Regions from separate parts of the Streptomyces sp. NPDC107500 genome, predicted to be linked through region 1. Evidence: riboswitches for the same ligand, from Rfam matches in the RefSeq annotation. Region 1 holds a riboswitch; each other region holds the start of a gene.

Region 1 (4,158 bases):
CGCGGTGCCGTACACGATCCTCGTTTACCCGCTGATCTTCACCTTCCTGCCGCGCCTGTGGTCGGTCTCGCACAAGCACGGTTACGTGACGACCTCGGACTTCGTGCGCGGACGGTTCGGCTCGAAGGGGCTGTCGCTGGCGGTCGCCGTCACCGGCATCCTCGCGACGATGCCGTACATCGCGCTCCAGCTGGTCGGCATCCAGGCCGTGCTCGACGTGATGGGCGTCGGCGGCGGCGAGGACACCAACTGGTTCATCAAGGACCTGCCGCTGCTGATCGCGTTCGGCGTGCTGGCGGCGTACACCTACTCGTCGGGGCTGCGCGCGCCCGCGCTGATCGCGTTCGTCAAGGACACGCTGATCTACATCGTGATCGCGGTGGCGATCATCTACATCCCGATCAAGCTGGGCGGCTTCGACGACATCTTCGCCGCGGCGAACGACAAGTTCACCGCGTCGGGCAACGGCGGCCTGGTGCCCAACCACGGCGGGCAGTGGACGTACGCCACGCTGGCGCTCGGCTCGGCCCTGGCGCTCTTCATGTACCCGCACTCGATCACCGCGACGCTGTCCTCGCGCAGCCGTGAGGTGATCCGGCGCAACACCACGATCCTGCCGCTGTACTCGCTGATGCTGGGTCTGCTCGCGCTGCTGGGCTTCATGGCGATCGCGGCGGGCGTCAAGGTGGAGAACGGGCAGCTGGCGATCCCGCAGCTGTTCGAGAACATGTTCCCGGACTGGTTCGCGGGCGTGGCCTTCGCGGCCATCGGCATCGGCGCGCTGGTGCCGGCGGCGATCATGTCGATCGCGGCGGCGAACCTCTTCACCCGCAACATCTACAAGGACTTCATCAAGCCGGACGCCACCCCGGCCCAGGAGACCAAGGTCTCCAAGCTGGTGTCGTTGCTGGTGAAGGTGGGCGCGCTGGTCTTCGTCCTCGGCATGGACAAGACGGTCGCGATCAACTTCCAGCTGCTCGGCGGCATCTGGATCCTCCAGACCTTCCCTGCCCTGGTGGGCGGCCTGTTCACCCGCTGGTTCCACCGCTGGGCGCTGCTCGGCGGCTGGGCGGTCGGCATGGTCTACGGCACGGTCGCCGCGTACGGTGTGGCCTCGCCGACGCAGAAGCACTTCGGCGGCTCCTCCGACGAGATCCCCGGCATCGGCGAGATCGGCTACATCGGTCTCACCGCCTTCGTGCTGAACATCCTGGTCACCGTGGTCCTGACCTTCGTCCTGCGGGCGGTCAAGGCGCCCGACGGCGTCGACGAGACCAAGCCGAGCGACTACACGGCGGACGCGGGCGACCCGGGCGTCGAGGTCGAACTGCCGCCGGCCACGGCGGGCACCTCGCACTAGGTCCTTCGTAGAGGCCTTCCCAGAGGTCCTGGTGAAGGTCTTCTTCCTCAGCGGGCCGCCGGAGAAATCCGGCGGCCCGCTGTCGTACCCGTCGGGCACACTCGGGGACATGGACTTCGTGATCCGGCGGGCGACGGCCGAGGAGTACGACACCCTCGGCGAGATCACCGCACAGGCCTACCTGCGCGACGGCCTCCTCGACTTCGGCGGGGACGACGCCTACCTCCACGAGCTGCGCGCCGTGGCCAAGCGGGCGGCCGCCGCCGAGGTGCTGGTCGCCGCGGCCGACGGCGGGGTACTCGGCGGCGTCACCTTCGTGCCCAGCGGCGGCCCGATGGCGGACATCGCCCGGCCCGGCGAGGCCGAGATACGCATGCTCGCCGTCGCCCGCGAGGCGCGCGGACGCGGCGCCGGCGAGGCACTGGTGCGGGCCTGCGTCGACCGCGCCCGGTCCGTGCCGGGCTGCGCGCGGGTCGTGCTGTCCACCCAGCGCACCATGCACAGCGCCCACCGCATCTACGCGCGCCTGGGTTTCACGCGTTCCCCGGACCGCGACTGGAACCCCCTGCCGGAGCTGGACGACCTCACTCTGCTCGCCTACGAACTGACGCTCTGACACCGCTCCGACACGCTCACGGACACAACATCTGGGGGTGCTGGCGGAGCCCGGCACAAGATGTATGCTCGTGCTCGCTGTCGCCGCAGGGGAATCCGGTGCGAATCCGGAACTGTCCCGCAACGGTGTACATGCGTGCATCCGTACGCCCCCGGGCGTCCGTGCCCGCGTGTCCAGTCCGAGGACCTGCCGACGGTGCGCCCGGCCTCCCGGCCCGGGTGCCATGACGTCCGGGCCTCGTGGAGTGGGCCGGTGGACGCGACGCCGCGTGCGCTCGTGTGCTGCCTCCTGCCCTCCGCCAGGCCCCGTGCCGAGCGAGGGAGTGCCCCCACGTGACCATCGCGCCAGCCGATCCGGCCGCAGCGACCCCGGTGACGACTTCAGCGATGCCGGTGACCGAGGAGTCCGACGGACCCGGTGCCGCCCTGCTGCGGACCCTGACCGAGCTGACCGCCGACCTCCCCGACGCCGACCCCGGCCGGGTCGCCGCCGCCGCGCTGCGCGGCCGGTCCGCCCACGCGGACGAGGCCGAGCTGCGCGAGCTGGCCACGGAGGCGGCGGCCGGTCTCATCTCCGAGGACCCGGTCTACTCCCGCCTCGCCGCCCGGCTGCTGACCATCTCCATCCGCGCGGAGGCCGCCTCCCAGGGCGTCACGTCCTTCACCGAGTCGGTCGCCACCGGCCACCGCGAGGGCCTGATCGCCGACCGCACCGCCGAGTTCGTGCGGCAGCACGCGGACCGGCTGGACGCGACGATCGACCGGGCCGCCGACGACCGCTTCGGCTACTTCGGACTGCGCACCCTGCACAGCCGCTACCTGCTGCGGCACCCGATCACCCGCAAGGTCGTCGAGACGCCCCAGCACTTCATGCTGCGGGTCGCCGCCGGCCTCGCCGAGGACGACACCTCACGCTCCGTGGACGAGGTCACCGCGCTCTACGGCCTGATGAGCCGCCTCGACTACCTGCCCTCCTCCCCCACCCTGTTCAACTCGGGCACCCGGCACGCCCAGATGTCGTCCTGCTACCTCCTGGACTCCCCCAAGGACGAGCTGGACTCCCTCTACGACCGCCTCCACCAGGTCGCCCGGCTCTCCAAGCACGCCGGCGGCATCGGCATCGCCTACTCCCGCGTCCGCTCCCGCGGCTCCCTGATCCGCGGCACCAACGGGCACTCCAACGGCATCGTCCCGTTCCTGAAGACGCTGGACGCCTCGGTGGCGGCCGTGAACCAGGGCGGCCGGCGCAAGGGCGCGGCGGCGGTCTACCTGGAGACCTGGCACGCGGACATCGAGGAGTTCCTGGAGCTGCGGGACAACACCGGCGAGGACGCCCGACGCACCCACAACCTGAACCTGGCGCACTGGATCCCGGACGAGTTCATGCGCCGCGTGGACGCCGACGGCCAGTGGTCGCTGTTCTCGCCCGCCGACGTGCCCGAGCTGACCGACCTGTACGGCGCGGAGTTCGACGCCGCCTACCGCGCCGCCGAGGCAGCCGGGCTCGCCCGCAGGACCCTGCCCGCCCGCGAGCTGTACGGCCGCATGATGCGCACCCTCGCGCAGACCGGCAACGGCTGGATGACCTTCAAGGACACCGCCAACCGCACCGCCAACCAGACGGCCGAGCCGGGCAACGTCATCCACTCCTCCAACCTCTGCACGGAGATCCTGGAGGTCACGGACGACGGCGAGACCGCGGTCTGCAACCTGGGCTCGGTCAACCTCGGCGCCTTCGTCGACGTGGCGAAGGGCGACATCGACTGGGAGCGGCTGGACGCCACCGTCCGCACCGCCGTCACCTTCCTGGACCGGGTCGTCGACATCAACTTCTACCCGACCGAGCAGGCGGGCCGCTCCAACTCCCGCTGGCGCCCGGTGGGCCTGGGCGCGATGGGCCTCCAGGACGTCTTCTTCCAGCTGCGCCTGCCCTTCGACTCGCCCGAGGCGAAGGCCCTCTCCACCCGCGTCGCCGAGCGGATCATGCTCGCCGCGTACGAGACGTCCACCGACCTCGCCGAGCGCAACGGCCCGCTGCCGGCCTGGGAGAAGACCCGTACCGCGCGGGGCGTGCTGCACCCCGACCACTACGGCGTCGAGACCACCTGGCCGGAGCGCTGGGCGGCGCTGCGCGAGCGCATGGCCACCACCGGCCTGCGCAACTCCCTGCTGCTCGCCATCGC
Region 2 (4,158 bases), on a different contig from region 1:
CGAGGATCGCCAGCGCCCGACCCTCGCGCACCGAGAAGTCCAGCCCGGCCAGCACGTCCGGGCCCTCCTCGTAGGCGAAGGCCGCACCCCGCAGGGCGACCAGCGCCTGAGCCGTGGCCTCGCTCGTTCCCTTCACGACAACGGCCCTTCCAGTACGAGGGTGAGGGCGGCCAGTGCCGCCAGCAGCGCGCCGCTCGCCGCCGTGAAGGCCACGGAGACGCGGGCCTCGGGCACCAGGACCCGCAGGGTGCCGTCGTAGCCGCGGCCCGCGAGCCCGGACTGGAGCCGCGCCGCCCGGTCGAAGGCCCGCACGAAGGCCGTGGCGCCGAGCCCGCCCAGCGAACGCCAGGTCGCGGCCCGGGTGGTGTGCCCGAGCCGCGCCGCCTGCGCCTCCCGGATGCGGCGCACCGAGTCCAGCAGCAGGAAACTCATCCGGTACGTCACCAGCGCCACGTCCACGACCGGCGCGGGCACCCCCGCCCGCACCAGCCGGGGCAGCAGGTCCGACATCGGCGTGGTGAACGCGAACAGCAGCACCCCGAGCGAGGCCGCCGAGGTCCGCAGCAGCAGCTCACCGGCGCGCACCGGCCCGCCCTGCGCCACCGTCAGAAACCCGTCCGCGCCCCCGACCTGGACGAGCAGCGGCAGCGCGCCCGTCACACAGAAGCCCAACGGCACCCGGTACGCCCGCCACAGCCGCCGTCCGGGCACCCCCGCCGGGCCGAGCAGCACCGCAAGCGCCGTCACCAGCACCAGCGCCGCGCCCGGCCAGGGCGGCAGCGAGATCGCGAGCACGGTCAGGCCGAGACCGAGCACGGCCTTGTCCACGGGGTGGCGGCGGCGCCACCGGCTGCTGTGGGCCGCCGCGTCGATCGGCAGCACTCAGTCCCCTTCGGGGGTGTCCCGCAGTGCCGCCGCCGCGCGCTCCTCGCCCTGCCGCCGGCCTCGGCGCACACCGAAGTAGTACGCCAGCACGCCCGCGCCGAGCGCGGCCTGCACCGCGAACAGCGCCGACTCGATCTCCCCGGACGGCGGTTCGTACAGCGGCGAGAACCACGGCTCGTAGTCCGGCTCGATCTCCGTGATCGCCGTCTCCGCCTCCGCGTCCGCGCCGGCGAACGGCTCCTCCTTGTGGTCGCCGAGCCCCAGCACCAGCGGCAGCACCGCGAGCGCGGCCACGGCGAGCAGCAGCAGGGCGTTGATCTTCGCGTTGCGGGTCATCGGGCCACCGCCTCCTGCTCGTCGGACGGGGTCTTGCCGGACCGGGTCAGCAGTACGCCCAGCCGGGTCAGTTCGCCCTTGCTGGACTGCACCAGCAGCCGCATCACGATCACCGTGAGCAGGCCCTCGCTGACCGCGAGCGGGATCTGCGTGACGGCGAAGATGGAACCGAACTTGCCGAGGGCGCCGGTGAATCCGCTGCTCGGGTCCGGGAAGGCCAGCGCCAGCTGCACGCTGGTCACGCAGTAGGTGGACAGGTCGGCGACGAAGGCGGCGAAGAACACGGCGACCATCAGCGGCACGTCGTAACGGCGCAGCAGCCGGTAGACGCCGTACCCGGCCCAGGGACCGACGATCGCCATCGAGAAGACGTTGGCGCCCAGCGTGGTCAGCCCGCCGTGGGCGAGCAGCAGCGCCTGGAAGAGCAGGGTGATGGTGCCCAGTACCGCCATGATCGGCGGCCGGAAGAGGATGGCGCCCAGACCGGTGCCGGTCGGATGGGAGCAGCTCCCGGTGACGGAGGGCAGTTTCAGGGCCGACAGGACGAACGTGAAGGCACCGGAGGCGCCGAGGAGCAGCGTGCTCTCCGGGTGCTCCCTGACCTCACGGGTGAGTGACCGGACTCCGTGGACGACGAACGGCGCGGACGCGACACCCCAGGCGATCGCGTGCGCCGGTGGCAGAAAGCCCTCGGCTATGTGCATGGCTCAGCAGACCCTCTCCAGCACCTCGTGGATGGACGACGCGCCTTGGCCGGTCTCCTGGCTGACGGGTAACGCAGTCCGGGCAACGCCTTCCCGGATCACAAGGATCCAGTGGCTGCCCACGAGGGGCCGGAGCCGGACTTCCCGATTCACAGTGGCGAGGGCCGCACCGGCATCACACCGGATTTCCCGTTCACCAAGGCGTGGCGACAGTAGTGCTCCCACCGGTGCGGTGACAAGCGGGCCCCGGCCGGCGGGTATCCGGACGACCGGCCCTGGGCTGCGGAGACGTCGCCCTCAGCCGGTCCGGTCCCGTTCCGTGCGCCGCACCACCATCGCGCGCGCCCGCGTGCTGAGCGCGGTCGCGGCGGCGGTGAGGAAGACGAAGCTGTAGGCGATCTGGAGCATCGTCACGATCCGGGCGGACTGCCCGCTGGGCGTGATGTCCCCGTACCCGACCGTGGCGAGGGTGACCACCGTGAAGTAGAGCGCGTCGACACGGGTGTGCAGGCCGGTGAACTCGCCCGGCTCCTTGGCCAGGGCGTAGTACGTGGCCGAGAAGATGTGCACGGACAGGATGATGAGCAGGGTGATGACCATGCCGGGCTTGGTCTCGGGCCGGTCCACGAGGACGTGGTGGATCTGCCGGAGCAGCAGCGCGGCCACGACGGCCAGCAGCAGAGCGCACAGCACCCAGCTCAGCACCGGCCGGTGCGGCCCCAGATGGTCGAGGGGGAGCAGGAAGTAGGCCACCACCACGGCCACCGCGACGCAGACGCGTACGGCCCAGGGCCGGGCGGCGCGCCAGGCGGAACGGGTCCGTACGGTGCGGCGCTCCGTCACCCGGTCGTTCCCGTCGTCGGGGCGTGGGCCGCCTCCGGTTCCGTCCGGCGCACGAGCTGGGAGACGACGAAGGAGACCACCGACGCGGTGACGATCAGCGGCATCTGGTCGTACGCGTCCCCGCCCGTCAGCAGTACCGCGAGGACCGCGCTGGACAGCGGCAGCCCCGTCACGGCGGCCGCCGCGGCGGCGATGCCGAGGGCGAGCGCGGGGGTCACGCCGAAGCCGGGCAGCCCGGAACAGGCCATCGCCGTCGCCGTGCCCAGCAGCACGGACGGGAAGATCGGACCGCCGCGCAGGCTGCCCAGCGCGATGCCCCAGGCCAGCCCCTTGCACGCGACCAGGGCGATCAGCGCGCCCACCGGCCAGGCGTGCGGGTCGGCCGCGAGCTGGGCGAGCGCGGCCTGCCCGGAGAGTGCCGCCTCGGCCGGGGAGCGGCCGGTGATCAGCGCGTACGCGGCGACGCACACCCCGACCGCGGTGGCGCAGGCGACCGTGCGCACGGCCGTGTGCCGGCGCGTCCACGAGACGGTGCGGTGCCCCAGCTCACGGGCCAGCGTGATCAGTACGGCGATCAGCGCCGCCGTCGGGATGCCCCACAGGAAGTCGCCCGCGTCCGGGTTGGCGGCCGGCGGCAGGTCGGGCAGGGCGAGCGCGCCGATCTTCAGTCCGGTCCACTGACCGAAGCCGGTGAAGACCAGCGAGCCGGTGGCGCTGGCCAGCAGACAGGGCAGCAGCAGGACCACCATCTGCGCCCCGGCCAGCCCCGCGCCCTCGATGAGCAGGACGGCCGCGGCCACCGGACCGCCGAGGATGGTGGAGATGGCGGCGGTGGAGCCGGCCGTCGCGAGGATCGCCCCGGCCCGCTGGTCGCCGCCCGCTCCCGCCCGCCGCCGCACCGCCAGCAGCGCGAGTCCGCTGCCGACCGCCATGAGCGGGGCCTCGGGACCCAGCACCACACCGAGGGGCAGCGTCGCCAGCGCGGCCAGGACCGCGCCCGGCAGCGCCTTGGGTCCGACGGGCGGCCCGCCCAGGCCGTTCACCGGCAGATGCCCGCCCGCGCCCGGCATCCGGGTCACGATCGGCGCGAGGATCAGCCCGGCCAGCACCAGCGCGGGCAGCGGCCACCACCAGGGCGGGGTGTCGTAACCGGCCGCCTCGGGCAGCGAGGTCCACACCCAGTGCTGCAACTGGTGCTGGAGGCCGACGAAGAAGAAGCAGGCCAGCGCGATCGGCACCCCCAGCAGCACGCACAGCAGCAACAGCCGCCGGTAGCCGGGGCTCAGCAGCATCTGCCGCAGCGACTGCTCGGCCCGGCCCGGGACGGCGTTCGCCGGCGCCGGCCGACTCGTCACGTGCCCTCCTTCGTCCGCTCCCGCGGGTGCGGCTC
Region 3 (4,158 bases), on a different contig from region 1:
GGTCTTCGTCTTCCTGCCACTGGTCCTGCCGCTGACGGCATGGCCCGTCGCCCGGCTGGCCGAGCAGCGTCTGCACCCGCGCACCGCGACCAGGCTGCTCACCGCCGTCGCCGCCGTCATGGCGCTGTGCAGCACCGTGTGCCTGGCGCTGGTGATGGTGGTCGGCACCGCGCAACTGCCCGGCAACCCGCTGCCCGACGGCTGGTCGGACCCCGAGGTGCGGGCGGCGGTGCCCTACGACGAGGTCGTCGGCAAGGCGGCGATTCCCGCACTGTGCGCCGTTCTCCTGGTCTCGGCCCGGGCGCTGTGGCGGCACGGCCGGGTGCGTCGCCGGGCCCACCGCGCCCTCGCCGGACTGCGGGGCACCGGCGTGGCCGTACTGCCGGACGACGTGCCCTACGCGTACGCGCTGCCCGGCGGAGACCGGGACCGGGTGGTGGTCACCACCGCACTGCTCGACTGCCTCGAACCGGCCGAGCGGCGGGCGCTGTTCGCCCACGAGCGGGCCCACCTCGCCGCCCGCCACCACCGCTTCCTGCTGGCCGTCCGGCTCGCCGGGCTGGCCAACCCGTTCCTGCGCCCCCTGCGCACCGCCGTCTCCTACACGGCGGAACGCTGGGCCGACGAGGAGGCCGCGAAGGCTGTCGGCGACCGTCGCGCGGTGGCGACCGCGATCGGCAAGGCGGCCCTCGTCTCCCGGGGCACCCCGGTCGCGACCCTGGCCGGCCTCGCGGCGCCCGGGCCCGTGCCGCGCCGGGTGGCGGCCCTGCTGGGTCCAGCGCCCGCCGTCCGCACCTGGCCCTCGCTGTTCACCTCGGTGGGGCTGGCCGCGTGGGCCGCGGCCGCCGGAACGGCCGTGTCGGCGATGTCGTCGGCGAACTCCGCCGTCACCATGTTCCTCATCCTGCGGGCCGCCACCCCGCTCTGAGTCCCCGTCACGTCGACGGCACCCTCCAGGGAAAACCCCTGTTCACAGAGGTGCCCGAGAAACTTCCCCACTCGATCGGGTGACCGGCCAATCCGGAAGCCGCCCTGCTCCGGATTCCCCGTGTGAGGGAAGAACCGGGACCACACCGACAGCGGACCGCCCGCCTGCGCTCCCTGCCTGCGATACGCAGGGCGGCTCGGCCTCCACGCATATAGGAACCGCCCACCGGGCGGACAGCTCACCGAGCGGACCATCGCTCCACCTCGACGCGCACCACGCTTCAGATCACACCATCGCTCCACATCACTACATCAGCGCTGCCTCAGTGCTGCCGATTTGCAGGGAGATATCCATGAACGCCCGTATCCGTCGTTCCGCCGTCGCCGTCGTCGCGGCCGCCGTCCTGCCCCTGTCGCTGGCCGCCTGTTCCGACGACGGCGACAGCGGCTCCTCGGACTCCGCGCAGGCCGAGTCCTCGGCCCCCGCGGCCACCGACGACAAGTCCGAGGACACCTCGGGCGGCATGTCCGGCGCCGACGAGCCCTTCGGCCCGGCCTGCTCCACCGTGCCGAAGGAGGGCGCCGGTTCGTTCGACGGCATGGCGAAGGACCCGGTCGCCACCGCCGCCTCGAACAACCCGGCCCTGTCCACGCTGGTGTCGGCGGTGAAGAAGGCCGGTCTGGTCGACACCCTCAACAACGCCGAGAACATCACGGTGTTCGCGCCGACCAACGACGCCTTCGCCAAGATTCCGAAGGCCGACCTGGACAAGGTCCTCAACGACAAGGCGATGCTCACCGACATCCTGACCTACCACGTCGTGGGCCAGAAGCTCGCCCCCAAGGACCTGGAGAACGGCTCCTTCGACACCCTGCAGAAGTCCAAGCTCACCACCTCCGGCTCGGACGAGGCCTACAAGGTCAACGACTCCGCCAACGTGGTCTGCGGCAACGTCAAGACCGCCAACGCCAACGTCTACATCATCGACAGCGTCCTGATGCCCAAGAGCTGACGCGGTCCGGCGCCTTGGCGCCGGGGGCGGGTGAGGAGGCCGCCCGCCCCCGGCGGCGTGAGGGCCCTGTGGTAGCTTGCGGAAGCCAGTCGAACCCACCTGGTGGGTCAGGGAATCCGGTGCGAATCCGGAGCTGACGCGCAGCGGTGAGGGTGACGGGCGGGACACGGGCCACTGGGCGGCGGAGGCCGCCCGGGAAGGCGTCCCGCCCGGTCGATCCCGAGTCCGAAGACCTGCTGGCACCCGCGCCGCGTACGGCGCGGGACGCACCGTACGAACGGGCTTCGCGTACGAGCCCTCGACGCCAGAGGATTCCCCTTGCCCGCCTCCTCGCGCGCAACGCGCCCCGTCGGCCTCCGACGCCTCCCCGCCTCCCGACGCGCCCTCCGCGGCCTGGTGCCGCTCCTGGCCGGCGCCCTGCTGGCCGCCGGCTGCGGTTCCGGGACGGACACCGGCGACGACTCCGCGGCGCAGGACGCGGCCGGCTACCCGCGCACCGTCCGTGACTGCGGCCGCGAGGTCGAGGTCGCCGCACCTCCGCAGCGAGCGGTCTCCCTCAACCAGGGCACCACCGAGATCCTGCTCTCCCTCGGCCTGGCCGACCGCATGGCGGGCACCGCCACGTGGACCGACCCGGTGATGAAGGGGCTGGGGAAGGCGAACGCGGGTGTGCCCCGCATCGCCGACGACATGCCGTCCTTCGAGACGGTCCTGGACGCCGAACCCGACTTCGTCGCCGCCTCCTTCGCCTCCACCCTGGGTACCGGGGGAGTGGCCACCCCCGAGCAGTTCGGCGAACTCGGCGTGCCGGCCTACCTCTCCCCGTCCGACTGCGTCGGCAAGGACAACAGCGGCGACGGCGACGGCGTCCGCAGCGAGCCCTTCACCATGGACACCGTCTACCGCGAGGTCCGCGACCTGGCCCGGCTGTTCGACGTCGAGGAACGCGGCGAGAAGCTGGTCGCCGACCTGAAGGCCCGGGTGAAGAAGGCGACGTCCGGCGTCGACGCGTCCGACGCCACCCTCATGTACTGGTTCGCCAACTCCACGTCGCCCTACATGGGCGGCTGCTGCGGCGCCCCCGGCGTCATGACCCGCGCGGTCGGGGCGAAGAACGCCATGGACGACACCCACGACGAATGGCCGCAGGTCGGTTGGGAGACCGTCGCCGACCGCGACCCCGACGTCCTCGTCCTCGGCGACCTCACCCGCAAGTCGCAGACGGCCGAGACCGCCGCGAAGAAGATCGAGTTCCTGGAGTCCGACCCCGTCACCCGGAACATGACGGCCGTCCGCGAGAAGCGGTACGTCCTGCTCAGCGGACAGGCCATGAACCCCACCATCCGCACCGTCGAGGGCGTCGAACAGGTGGCGGCCGCGCTGCGCGAGTACGGCCTCACCAAGTGACGTCCGCGAGCCGGGCGGCATCCGAGAAGCGGGCCGCGTCCGAGGAGCGGCCGGCCCCGGGCATACGCACGGCAACCGGCCGCCGTGCCTACCCCCTGTGGGCGCTGACCGGCGTCGTCGCCCTGTGCGCCTCCGTGGCCGTCGCCGTGACCATCGGCCCGGCGGACATCGGCGTGGCCGACGTGTGGTCCGTCATCGTCGCCCACCTCGGCGCGGGCCCCGCCGCCGACGTCACCCCCATCCGCGACGGCATCGTCTGGGACCTGCGGCTGCCCCGGACCCTGCTCGCCGCGGTGTGCGGCGCCGGACTCGCCGTGTGCGGCGCCGTCCTCCAGTCCCTGCTGCGCAACCCGCTCGCCGACCCCTTCGTGCTCGGCGTCTCCTCCGGTGCCTCGACCGGCGCCGTCCTGGTCGTCGTGCTCGGCGTGGGCGGCGGCGCACTGTCCGTCCCCGGCGGGGCGTTCCTCGGCGCGGTGTGCTCCTTCGCGCTGGTGATGCTGCTCAGCCACAGCCTCGGCGGCACCCCCGACCGCGTGGTCCTCGCGGGAGTGGCGGCGATGCAGCTGTTCTCCTCGCTCACCTCCTTCGTGGTGATGACCGCGGCCGACTCCGAGACCACCCGCGGGGTGCTCTTCTGGCTGCTCGGCTCGCTCGGCGGGGCCGGCTGGACGGACGTGTGGACCGGTACGGCGGTCCTGCTGCTGGTCCTCGCCGTGTGCCTCGGCCACGGCAGGACGCTGGACGCCTTCGCCTTCGGCCAGGACGCCGCGGCCACCCTCGGCGTCCACGTGGCCCGCACCCGGCTAATCCT
Region 4 (4,158 bases), on a different contig from region 1:
GGCTGCGGGCTGCCTCCAGACTGATGACGTCGGCGTCGAGGTCGTCGATGGCCTGGACGATGTCGCCGAACTCCGCGTAGCACATGTGGGTGTGGATCTGGGTGTCCGGACGCACCCCGCTCGTGCTGAGCCGGAACGCCTCGGTCGCCCACGCCAGATAGGCGGCGTGGTCGGCGGCCCTCAGGGGCAGGGTCTCGCGCAGCGCGGGCTCGTCCACCTGGATGACCGAGGTGCCGGCGGCCTGGAGGTCGTTCACCTCGTCGCGCAGGGCGAGGGCGACCTGGCGGGCGGTGTCGCCGAGCGGCTGGTCGTCGCGGACGAAGGACCAGGCGAGCATGGTGACGGGCCCGGTGAGCATGCCCTTGACCGGGCGATCGCTCAGGGACTGGGCGTAGTTCGTCCAGCGCACCGTCATCGGCTGCGGGCGGGAGATGTCACCGGCCAGGACCGGCGGACGGACGTAGCGGGTGCCGTACGACTGGACCCAGCCGTGCTGGGTGGCGAGGTAGCCGGTCAGCTGCTCGGCGAAGTACTGGACCATGTCGTTGCGCTCGGGCTCGCCGTGCACCAGGACGTCGATACCGGTCTTCTCCTGGAAGGAGATGACCTCCTGGATCTCCGACCGGATGCGCTCCTCGTAACCGGCCGCGTCCAGGCGCCCGGCGCGCAGGTCGGCGCGCGCGGTGCGCAGCTCGGTGGTCTGCGGGAACGAGCCGATGGTGGTGGTCGGCAGCAGGGGCAGCCCGAGGTGGGCGCGCTGCGCCGCGGCCCGTTCGGCGTACGGCTGGGAACGGCGGGTGTCGGCGCTGGTCACGGCCTCCGCACGGGAGCGGACGGCAGGGTCGCGGGTGATGGGTGAGGTGGCCCGGGAGGCGAGGTCGGCACGGTTGGCGGCGAGTTCGCCGGTGATGCTGTCGGTGCCCTGGGCGAGGCCCCTGGCGAGCGTGGCGATCTCGGAGGTCTTCTGCCGGGCGAACGCGAGCCAGCGCAGGATCTGCGGGTCGATGTCCCGCTCGAGGGACGCGTCCAGCGGGACGTGCAGCAGGGAGCAGGAGGCGGAGACGTCGACACGGTCGGCGAGCCCGAGAAGGGTGCCGAGTGTGGTCAGGGACTTCTGCAGATCGTTGATCCAGATGTTGCGGCCGTTGACCACACCGGCGACCAGGCGCTTGCCGGGCAGTCCACCGACGGCGGCGAGCGCGTCGAGGTTGGCGGCGGCGGCCTCGGTGAAGTCCAGCGCCAGCCCGTCCACCGGTGCCTTGGCCAGCATCGGCAGGGCGTCGCCGAGCCGGTCGAAGTACGAGGCGACCAGCAGCTTCGGACGGTCGGACAGGGCGCCGAGATCACGGTAGGCGCGCTCCGCCGCGTTCAGCTCGGCCGGGGTGCGGTCCTGCACCAGGGCGGGTTCGTCGAGCTGGACCCATTCGGCGCCGGCCGCACGCAGGTCGGCGAGGACCTCGGCGTACACGGGAAGCAGCCGGTCCAGGAGCGTGAGCGGCTCGAAGTCCGCGGGCACGCCGGGAGCGGGCTTGGCGAGCAGCAGGTACGTGACGGGGCCGACCAGGACCGGACGGGCGGTGAGGCCCTCGGCGAGAGCCTCCTTCAGCTCGGCGACCTGCTTGGTGGAGTCGGCCGTGAAGACGGTGCCGGGACCGAGTTCGGGGACGAGGTAGTGGTAGTTCGTGTCGAACCACTTGGTCATCTCCAGCGGCGCCACGTCCTGGGTGCCGCGGGCCATCGCGAAGTAGCCGTCCGTCGCGTCGGCGGCGACGGCGGCGCGGTGCCGTTCGGGGATCGCGCCGACCATGACCGTGGTGTCGAGGACGTGGTCGTAGTACGAGAAGTCACCGGTGGGCACCTCGTGGATGCCGGCGTCGGCGAGCTGCCGCCGGTTGTCGCGCCGGAGTTCGGCGGCGGTGGCGTGGAGGGCGTCGGCGTTGACGCGGCCCTTCCAGTAGCCCTCGATGGCCTTCTTCAGTTCACGGTTCTGACCCTGGCGGGGGTAGCCGTACACGGTGGCCCGTGCTGCCGCGGCTGCGGACTTCGCTGTCACGGAGATCTCCTTCGCGAGATGAGTCCCTGAGATCCCGGGGACGGAACGAGAGCGCGAAGGTCGTGGCCGGCCGGACGGTGACGACCCCGCGCGGCAAAGGCACGGCCGTTCCGTCTGGTGCACGCCGACCCGCCCTCGAGGTCACCGGGATGTCCGCGCGCGGAACGGTCCGCACGCGGGCAGTTGGCAGGTCTTCGGACTCGCGGGCACGCCCTCCGTCCGGAGGACACCTACTGGCCGTCGCTTCCCGGGCCCGGTACGTCGGACCCAGTGCGTATGACGGCGGTCGTTCCCGCTCACCGCTGCGGGGCAGTCCCGGATTCCCACCGGGTTCCCTCTTACGACACCCCGCCTGGCGGACGGGGCGAACCAGCTGCACCGTTCACCCTACCGGGGACCACCCCGGAATCGTCCGGACGCGTCCGGCATGCGGACGGTGCGACGGGACACGCCGTCGGCGGACTACTGCTGGGCCCAGGTGCTCCGGTCCTGCCCCGGCGCGTCGGCGTGCCGCGGGCAGGCCGTGTCGTGCGCCGAGCCCAGCGAGGTCCACCACACCTCGCAGCAGTCGCCGCCCACGGCGACCCGGGCGGCGGCGGGACGGGTGCACTCCTGGCCGTGCACGGCGCCGTCGGAGTGCCGCCAGAAGGCGCAGCAGGGGGCGAGAGGGACCGGCTGCCGGTGAGGCGGGCGGGCCAGGAGTTCGGCCCGGCGCGCCAGGACCGTCCGCCGCCGGTGCTCGGCTCCCTCCCGGGCCGCGCACCAGGCCATGACCGCCGCGGCGTAGAGACCGGGCAGGGCGAGCCAGGGGTGGTGGCTGCCCCCGTACCAGGCGGCGGCGAGCAGGAGAACGGCGGCGGCACGGCACCCGCGTGCGGTGCGCAGGCTCGGTGTCACAGGAGACTCCCGTGGTCGGCGACGGAGAAGGTCCTCAGGACCCCCGTATGCCCGCGGTTCGCGGACCTACGTCCACCAATCGCGCCGGTCCGCGCCCGGGCGGGGCCCGAGCCGCGTGGCGGGGCGGAAATTCCGTTGCGGGTGCCCGCCGGTGCCCCCGATTCTGCTCTCATGTCCACCGCCGACCTGCGGCCGGCCACCCTTGCCGACGCGCCCGCCATCACCCAGCTCCTCAACGAGATCGACCGGATCGAGATCGGCCGCCCCGAGACCGACCAGCACACCGTCGAGGCCGACCTGAAGCATCCCGAGACGGATCTGACCCGCGACTCGTGGCTCGCCTTCGACGGCGGCCGGCTGGTGGCCTACGGGCTGCTGTGGGACGAGTCCGGCGGCGAGCGCGTGGACATCGACCACTACGTGCTCCCCGACCACCAGGGCACCGGCCTGCGGCTGCTGGCCGCCATGGAGGACCGCGCCCTCGCCAAGGCACGGGCCAACGGGGCCGCTCGGGCCGTCGTCCACCTGCACCTCAACGCCCGGCCCACGACCGACACGGCGCTCCTCGCGGAACGGGGCTGGCGGGTCGTCCGGTCCCACCACGTCCTGCGCCGGGCGGTGGACCCGGCGGCCGACCTGCCGCCGCGGGCCCCGGCCGGGGTGGCCGTGCGCGCCTGCGCGACGGAGGCGGACCGTGTCCGGGTGCACGAGCTGTACCAGCAGGCGTTCGCCTCCCACTTCGACTTCCAGCCGCGTCCGTACCGGCTCTGGCTCAGCGACATCGACGCCGAGGGGCTCGACTGGTCCCTGGTGTGGATCGCCGCCACCGACGACCTGGGGGACGCCGGTTTCCTGCTGGCCCGGGACGACCGCGAGGCCATGGGCTGGATCCGCGCCCTCGGCGTGCTGGACGCGGCACGGGGGAGGGGCCTGGGCGGATTCCTCCTGCGGCACGCCTTCGCGCACTTCGCCGCGCGGGGCCGGGACACGGTGGGGCTCGGGGTCGACACGGCCAACGCCACCGGCGCTCCGCGCCTCTACGGCCGCAACGGCATGACCGTCCACTTCGCGGTCGACACCTGGGAGGCAGTCATCGGCTGACGCCCGGTGCGGCACCGGGCGGCGGTCCGCGGCGTCGGCCCGGCGCGTCAGACAACCATCGCGACCGTCACCGCGCCGAGCAGCGCCACGTACGTCCACGCGTGGGC

The links. Region 1 has a riboswitch for cobalamin ahead of ACZ67M_RS12545 (ribonucleoside-diphosphate reductase subunit alpha). Riboswitches for the same ligand answer to the same signal wherever they lie in the genome.
Region 2: linked by a shared signal. The riboswitch ahead of ACZ67M_RS10390 (energy-coupling factor ABC transporter permease) and the one ahead of ACZ67M_RS12545 (ribonucleoside-diphosphate reductase subunit alpha) in region 1 are both predicted to bind cobalamin.
Region 3: linked by a shared signal. The riboswitch ahead of ACZ67M_RS18410 (ABC transporter substrate-binding protein) and the one ahead of ACZ67M_RS12545 (ribonucleoside-diphosphate reductase subunit alpha) in region 1 are both predicted to bind cobalamin.
Region 4: linked by a shared signal. The riboswitch ahead of metE (5-methyltetrahydropteroyltriglutamate--homocysteine S-methyltransferase) and the one ahead of ACZ67M_RS12545 (ribonucleoside-diphosphate reductase subunit alpha) in region 1 are both predicted to bind cobalamin.

What each region holds. Positions count from the first base shown of each region.
Region 1 covers NZ_JBVJPF010000003.1:204,366-208,523, forward strand. Annotated here, with positions in the region: gene mctP (monocarboxylate uptake permease MctP) at 1-1,360, shown strand, start outside; gene ACZ67M_RS12540 (GNAT family N-acetyltransferase) at 1,470-1,976, shown strand; cobalamin riboswitch at 2,041-2,184, shown strand; gene ACZ67M_RS12545 (ribonucleoside-diphosphate reductase subunit alpha) at 2,309-4,158, shown strand, end outside.
Region 2 covers NZ_JBVJPF010000002.1:977,984-982,141, reverse strand. Annotated here, with positions in the region: gene ACZ67M_RS10405 (ATP-binding cassette domain-containing protein) at 1-136, opposite strand, end outside; gene cbiQ (cobalt ECF transporter T component CbiQ) at 133-882, opposite strand; gene ACZ67M_RS10395 (energy-coupling factor ABC transporter substrate-binding protein) at 883-1,221, opposite strand; gene ACZ67M_RS10390 (energy-coupling factor ABC transporter permease) at 1,218-1,925, opposite strand; cobalamin riboswitch at 1,956-2,141, opposite strand; gene ACZ67M_RS10385 (potassium channel family protein) at 2,223-2,768, opposite strand; gene ACZ67M_RS10380 (chloride channel protein) at 2,765-4,060, opposite strand.
Region 3 covers NZ_JBVJPF010000004.1:426,647-430,804, reverse strand. Annotated here, with positions in the region: gene ACZ67M_RS18420 (M56 family metallopeptidase) at 1-928, shown strand, start outside; gene ACZ67M_RS18415 (fasciclin domain-containing protein) at 1,281-1,940, shown strand; cobalamin riboswitch at 2,010-2,195, shown strand; gene ACZ67M_RS18410 (ABC transporter substrate-binding protein) at 2,259-3,347, shown strand; gene ACZ67M_RS18405 (FecCD family ABC transporter permease) at 3,344-4,158, shown strand, end outside.
Region 4 covers NZ_JBVJPF010000007.1:453,182-457,339, reverse strand. Annotated here, with positions in the region: gene metE (5-methyltetrahydropteroyltriglutamate--homocysteine S-methyltransferase) at 1-2,053, opposite strand, end outside; cobalamin riboswitch at 2,222-2,442, opposite strand; gene ACZ67M_RS28525 (hypothetical protein) at 2,516-2,950, opposite strand; gene ACZ67M_RS28520 (GNAT family N-acetyltransferase) at 3,122-4,051, shown strand; gene ACZ67M_RS28515 (TSUP family transporter) at 4,099-4,158, opposite strand, start outside.